Regions from separate parts of the Pantoea vagans genome, predicted to be linked through region 1. Evidence: predicted binding sites of a transcription regulator. Region 1 holds the regulator's gene; each other region holds the start of a gene.
What was found. The regulator PurR, encoded in region 1, represses purine synthesis genes. The targets are predictions, from matches to a motif close to CANGCAAACGTTTGCNTG.
Positions count from the first base shown of each region.

Region 2: LK04_RS06745 (NCS2 family permease) is a predicted target of PurR. The motif match lies at 886-903, and genes of this name have one in related genera.
Region 3: purH (bifunctional phosphoribosylaminoimidazolecarboxamide formyltransferase/IMP cyclohydrolase) is a predicted target of PurR. The motif match lies at 1,286-1,303, and genes of this name have one in related genera.

Region 1 is NZ_CP011427.1:2,213,117-2,215,390, forward strand. Features, by position in the region: gene LK04_RS10280 (C40 family peptidase) at 1-132, shown strand, start outside; gene LK04_RS20550 (YnhF family membrane protein) at 199-288, opposite strand; gene purR (HTH-type transcriptional repressor PurR) at 563-1,588, shown strand; gene punR (DNA-binding transcriptional activator PunR) at 1,585-2,274, opposite strand, start outside.
Region 2 is NZ_CP011427.1:1,463,129-1,465,402, forward strand. Features, by position in the region: gene LK04_RS06740 (response regulator) at 1-644, opposite strand, end outside; gene LK04_RS06745 (NCS2 family permease) at 1,062-2,274, shown strand, end outside.
Region 3 is NZ_CP011427.1:3,821,635-3,823,908, reverse strand. Features, by position in the region: gene purH (bifunctional phosphoribosylaminoimidazolecarboxamide formyltransferase/IMP cyclohydrolase) at 1-1,149, opposite strand, end outside; rRNA gene LK04_RS17700 (16S ribosomal RNA) at 1,778-2,274, shown strand, end outside.

The DNA of each region.
Region 1 (2,274 bases):
CTTGGTAACGGTAAATTTATTCAGTCACCGCGGACCGGTAAAGACATTCAGATTAGTGCGTTGGGTGAGGATTACTGGGAGAAGCATTATGTTGGTGCACGCCGCATGATGACGCCGAAAACCATTCGTTAGTCGTTGCGCAACGTATAAAAAAAGCCGGATGCTTTCACAGCACCGGCTTTTTTTATACGCTTTTGTTTAATGCAGGATGGCCGTAAAGCTGAACGCAATAATCATTAACAGTGCGCCAACCGTGGTCATCAGGGCCAGCTTCAGATCTGTACTCATCACTACTCCTTAGTCACACTTTTATTAGGGTTAAAACAATTTTCGCACAGCGTCAGGCAAAAATCTCGTGTTATCCGCGCCAGCTTGCTAGAATCGCCGCCTTTCGTTGCGCAACCCATTTTGCGCATGCTGTATTTACAGCCTGCTGAAGCGATTTTTCCTGCCTGAACAGGCAGCGTTGACCCAAATTTTCGGGTGCAAAACCCTTCGCAGACGCAAACGTTTAACAATATACTTATCAGTACGTTGCGATAAGCCGGGGAGTACCTTTTTCATGGCCACAATTAAAGATGTAGCAAAACGCGCGGGTGTCTCCACCACCACGGTTTCGCATGTCATCAACAAAACGCGTTTTGTCGCAGAAGAGACGCGTAACGCCGTTTGGGAAGCAATTAAAGAATTGCACTATTCCCCCAGCGCCGTTGCGCGCAGTTTGAAGGTCAATCACACCAAGACATTGGGATTGCTGGCGACTTCAAGTGAAGCTCCCTACTTTGCTGAGATCATTGAAGCGGTTGAGAATCACTGCTTCGAGCGCGGCTACACATTAATCCTTGGCAATGCGCACAACGACCTGCAAAAGCAGCGTGCTTATCTCTCGATGATGGCGCAGAAGCGCGTCGATGGTCTGTTGGTCATGTGCTCCGAATACCCAGATGACCTGCTGCAAATGCTGGAGGAGAATCGCAATATCCCGATGGTGGTGATGGACTGGGGTGCTTCGCGCGGTGACTTTACCGATACCGTGCAGGACAATGCTTTCCATGGCGGTTATTTGGCTGGGCGCTATTTGATCGAACGTGGTCACCGCGATATTGGCGCGATCCCGGGACAACTTGAACGCAACACGGGCGGTGGACGCCACGCTGGCTTCTTGCAGGCAATGAATGAAGCCGGGGTCACGGTGCGGCCAGAGTGGATTGTGCAGGGTGATTTTGAACCCGATTCAGGCTATCAGGCGATGCAACAAATCTTGAATCAGAAACAGCGTCCAACTGCCGTATTCTGTGGTGGCGATATCATGGCAATGGGTGCGATTTGCGCAGCCGATGAGATGGGCTTGCGCGTCCCGCAAGATATTTCCGTGATCGGGTACGATAACGTGCGCAACGCGCGCTTTTTCACACCAGCGCTCACCACCGTGCACCAACCGAAGGCTGAGTTGGGTGAGAAAGCGCTCGAAATGTTGCTGGATCGCATCACCAGCAAGCGTGAAGAGCCACAAACGATTGAGGTTCAACCGACCTTGATTGAGCGCCGCTCCGTTGCCGATGGCCCATTCCGCGACTATCGCCGCTAACCTCGCGTTTCGCTGAGCCATTCGTGGTTCAGCGTCTCTGCATCACCCAGATAAGCCAGAAGCCAATCCAACGCGGGTGATGCTCGCTGCTCTGACCAACTGACACAGCAAGGGCTGTCAGGAAACGGCTGCGGCAGTGGCAATTCCACCAGCGTGCCTTGATCCAACAGTGGCCGCGCTAAATGCCCTGGCACCATGCCGACACACAATCCCGCCTGCAAACAATCCATTCCGGTTTCCCACTCCGGCACCACCAAACGCCGCTGATTGTCCAGGGTCCAGGTCATACGTCTGGGTAATGCGCGAGACGTATCTTCCAGCACCAGCGATGGCCAGGCACGCAATATTTCATCATTTAATTCTGTATTGTTGACCAACGGATGATCGGGACTGACAACGCAACGCCAGTTTAAGGCCCCCATATCCTGAAAGGCGAAACGCCCGCCAACCGGAACCGCCTGCGTTGCGCCAATAGCGACATCAACACGCCCGTCGGCCAGCGCATCCCAGACACCGTTGAACACTTCGTAGCTGATAATCAGCTCCATATCCGGGAAATGACGGTAAAAATCTTTCACCAGTTGTCGGGTGCGCTGGGGTTTGACGATGCAGTCCACCGCGATGCTCAACTGTCCGCGCCAGCCGTTCGCCAACTGTTGGCACTGCCTGCGCGTTGCAAGCATTTT
Region 2 (2,274 bases), 750 kb from region 1:
GGATTGGTTTCGATTTTTCGTCTCAACCGCATAATCAGCACGTCAATGGTGCGATCGAAGACTTCCAGGCTTTCGCTATGGGTCAGTTCCAGCAGTTGATCGCGGGTTAACACTTTGCGGGCATGGCTCACCAAAGCACGCAGCAAGGTATATTCCCCTTGGGTTAGCGGCACATTCTCCCGTTGCGGATTAAACAACTGGCAACGGGCATCATCCAGGCGCCAGCCATTGAATTGCCACCCCTCGTCATAATGCGTCTCAGGTTGAGCCAGACGGCCGCAGCGGCGTAACGCGGCTCTGGCGCGTGCCACCACCACTCGTGGGTTAAAGGGTTTGGCGATATAATCATCGGCTCCCATTTCCAGGCCTACCACCATATCCGCTTCAGAACCCATACCGGTCAACATGATGACCAGCAGGTCTGGCCGCTGTCTCTGCATCTGTTGCAGCACCAGCAGGCCGTTGGTATCGGGTAGCATCATATCCAGCATCACCAGAGAGATTTCAGGATGCAGGCTGACCAGCGCCAGCGCATCTTTGCCCTGGTGGCAGCTGTAGACGGTAAACACGTGTTCACTTAATACATCGTGCAGCAATTCACACACGGCACGATCATCATCAACGACCAAAATCGCGGGCTTCATTGCGCTGTCTCTTTGTTGCGGAAGGGTTAAAAAGCAGTGTAACCCGATGTTTTTAGGCTGCCGATTCAGGCTGCAGAAACGTGAGCGCCATCGCCAGGCAGAGTGTGAAAGCGTGCGTTGCCGCAATATTTTTTGCCGTGACCATGACCATTGGGGAAAACGATTGCGCAGCGATAGTGCAATGCACCATAATCGCGCCTCGTTCTGGTTCAGAATTATCTTAACCGTAAATACATTCGCGGACGTAAACGATTGCGTACAGTGATGGCATAGCAATTGCTATATGGACAGGGGAAAGCGGAAGGCGTTCTTGCCTTACGTCCGGCTTAAATCGCTTTCATCAAAAAAAAAATCACTAGCTTAACCACATTGGCAAGAGAGAACGTGCATCCGTGCCGTCTCCGCTCATGAGAGATGATGATGTTAGAAAAACTCTTCAAATTAAAAGCGCACAACACCACCGTGCGTACGGAAATTATTGCCGGTATCACCACCTTCCTGGCAATGGCCTACATCCTGTTTGTTAACCCGAGCATCCTCGGTGCAACCGGGATGGATAAAGGTGCGGTGTTTGTGGCGACCTGTCTGGCAGCGGCAATTGGCTGCGTGTTGATGGGTTTGATCGCTAACTATCCGATCGCTCTGGCACCCGGCATGGGGCTTAACGCCTTCTTCACCTACACCGTGGTGCTGCATATGGGTTACACCTGGCAGATTGCACTGGGTGCGGTGTTCCTCTCAGCGGTGATTTTCTTTGCTCTGTCGATTTTCAAAATTCGTGAGTGGATTATTGCCAGTATTCCTTTACCGCTGCGTGCCGGCATTGCCGCCGGTATTGGTCTGTTCCTGGCACTGATTGCGCTGGAAGGTGCGGGCATCGTGGTGGATAACCCAGCCACCTTAGTGGGTCTGGGCGATCTGACGAAACCGGGTCCACTGCTGGCGCTGTTAGGCTTCTTTATTATTGTAGCGCTGGAAGCACGTCGCGTTACCGGTGCGGTGTTGATCGGTATCCTGGTGGTGACCTTTATCTCCATGGGGATTGGCCTGACGCCATTTGGTGGGGTGTTCTCTGCACCGCCTTCGATTGCGCCGACCTTTATGCAACTGGATATCTCCGGTGCCTTCAACGTGGGCCTGGTAAGTGTCATCTTCGCCTTCCTGTTCGTTGATGTGTTTGATAACACCGGTACGCTGTTGGGTGTGACCAAGCGTGCAGGCCTGGCTGATGAGCAGGGCAACGTGCCAAAAATGGGCCGTGCACTGATTGCGGATAGTGCGGCTGCCTTGTTTGGTTCTCTGCTGGGTACCTCAACCACCACCAGCTACGTCGAATCTGCGGCGGGTGTCAGTGCCGGCGGACGTACCGGTTTGACCGCCATCGTGGTCGCGGTGCTGTTCCTGCTGAGCCTGTTCTTCTCGCCATTGGCGGGTAGCGTTCCGGTTTACGCCACCGCACCTGCTCTGCTGTTCGTGGCAGTACTGATGGCTTCCGGGTTGGCTGAAATTGACTGGAAAGACATCACCACGGCTGCACCAGTGACGGTAACGGCATTGACCATGCCGCTGACCTACTCGATTGCTAACGGCATCGCCTTCGGTTTCATTACCTGGACCGTGGTGAAGTTGC
Region 3 (2,274 bases), 1.6 Mb from region 1:
GTTAACACGTTTGAAGTCCAGTGCGGCAACACGGCCCTGCCACTGGCCACAGACCAGAACGCGTACATTCTGCTTAGCCGCGGTTACTTTCAGTGCTGCTTCGCTAGCAGAAGGTGCGATGATCACTTCCACGAACTGACGGCTGATAATCGCTTGCGCGGTGGCTTCATCCAGCTCGCGGTTGAAAGCGATGATGCCGCCGAAGGCTGACGTTGGGTCTGTTTTGTAGGCACGCTCGTACGCATCAAGAATGGAACCACCTACGGCAACGCCGCATGGGTTCGCATGTTTCACGATGACACAAGCAGGTTCGTCAAACTCTTTAACGCATTCCAGCGCAGCATCGGTATCCGCGATGTTGTTATAGGAGAGCGCTTTGCCTTGAACTTGTTCTGCGGTAGCAACGGAAGCTTCCGCTACATTCTCTTCTATATAGAAAGCAGCATCCTGATGGCTGTTCTCACCGTAACGCATGTCCTGCTTCTTGATGAAGTTTAGGTTCATGGTGCGTGGGAAGCGGCCGGCTGGTTCTTTGCTGTCGCTGTGATAAGCCGGGACCAGGCTACCGAAGTAGTTGGCAATCATGCTGTCGTAAGCGGCGGTGTGTTCGAACGCTTTGATGGCCAGATCAAAACGGGTGTCCAGCGTCAGAGAGTTTTCGTTAGCGTCCAGCTCGGCAATGATGGCCTCGTAGTCGCTGCTCTTCACCACAATCGCGACGTCTATATGGTTCTTCGCCGCGGAGCGCACCATAGTTGGACCACCGATATCGATGTTCTCTACGGCGTCTTCCAGGGTGCAACCCGCTTTAGCAACGGTCTGGGCGAAGGGGTAAAGGTTGACGACAACCATATCGATTGGGCTGATAGCATGTTCGGACATGATCGCATCGTCGGTGCCGCGACGGCCTAAAATGCCGCCATGCACTTTCGGGTGCAGCGTTTTGACGCGTCCATCCATCATTTCCGGGAAACCGGTGTAGTCAGAAACTTCAGTAACGGGCAGGCCCGCATCTGCCAGCAGGCGAGCAGTACCACCTGTGGAGAGCAGCTCAACACCACGGCTGGAGAGTGCCTGAGCAAATTCGAGGATACCGGCTTTATCAGAGACACTGAGTAGCGCGCGGCGTACAGGACGACGTTGTTGCATGGTGGTTTTATCCCTTGGCTTTGTTTCGCATAAATAAGAGCGTTACATCAAGCTTAGCGTTTCCTTCTATATAGAAGAGAACACCTGCTTCATGTAACGCCCCAAAAGGGGCATCCTTGACGTCGCCGGGCATTGTAGCGAAAACGTTTGCGTGATGCTCGCCTAAATTCAGTTGTGCCTATGAATGTGGATAACATTGTGTGTAAGTGGGTATAAGGCGGGGTTTTGCTGTGGAATGCAGCGAACAGTTGTTTTTATTGAATTTAGCGGTTGCGCGCTGCGAACAACTCCCTATAATGCGCATCCATCGAGACGGCACAACGGTTTACGAAGTGCGGTGTCGACAGGAAGCTTCGATAAGAACTTCCGCCAGATGAAAAACGCTGAAAAAAGTGTTTGACTCTGAAGGAGGAAAGCGTAATATACGCCACCTCGCAACAGCAGCTTAAGGCGCTGATTGCACCGCTCTTTAACAATTTATCAGACAATCTGTGTGGGCACTCGCAGGATTGATATCAACGTCTCCGGACGTAAAAAATATCAAGTCTCACGAGTGAACACATAATGAAATTCATTATGACGTTTTACAGATGAGCATCGCTGCACTTGTTGCAGCAAATCAAACTTTAAATTGAAGAGTTTGATCATGGCTCAGATTGAACGCTGGCGGCAGGCCTAACACATGCAAGTCGAACGGTAGCACAGAGAGCTTGCTCTCGGGTGACGAGTGGCGGACGGGTGAGTAATGCCTGGGAAACTGCCCGATGGAGGGGGATAACTACTGGAAACGGTAGCTAATACCGCATAACGTCTTCGGACCAAAGTGGGGGACCTTCGGGCCTCACACCATCGGATGTGCCCAGGTGGGATTAGCTAGTAGGTGGGGTAATGGCTCACCTAGGCGACGATCCCTAGCTGGTCTGAGAGGATGACCAGCCACACTGGAACTGAGACACGGTCCAGACTCCTACGGGAGGCAGCAGTGGGGAATATTGCACAATGGGCGCAAGCCTGATGCAGCCATGCCGCGTGTATGAAGAAGGCCTTCGGGTTGTAAAGTACTTTCAGCGGGGAGGAAGGCGGTGAAGTTAATAGCTTCATCGATTGACGTTACCCGCAGAAGAA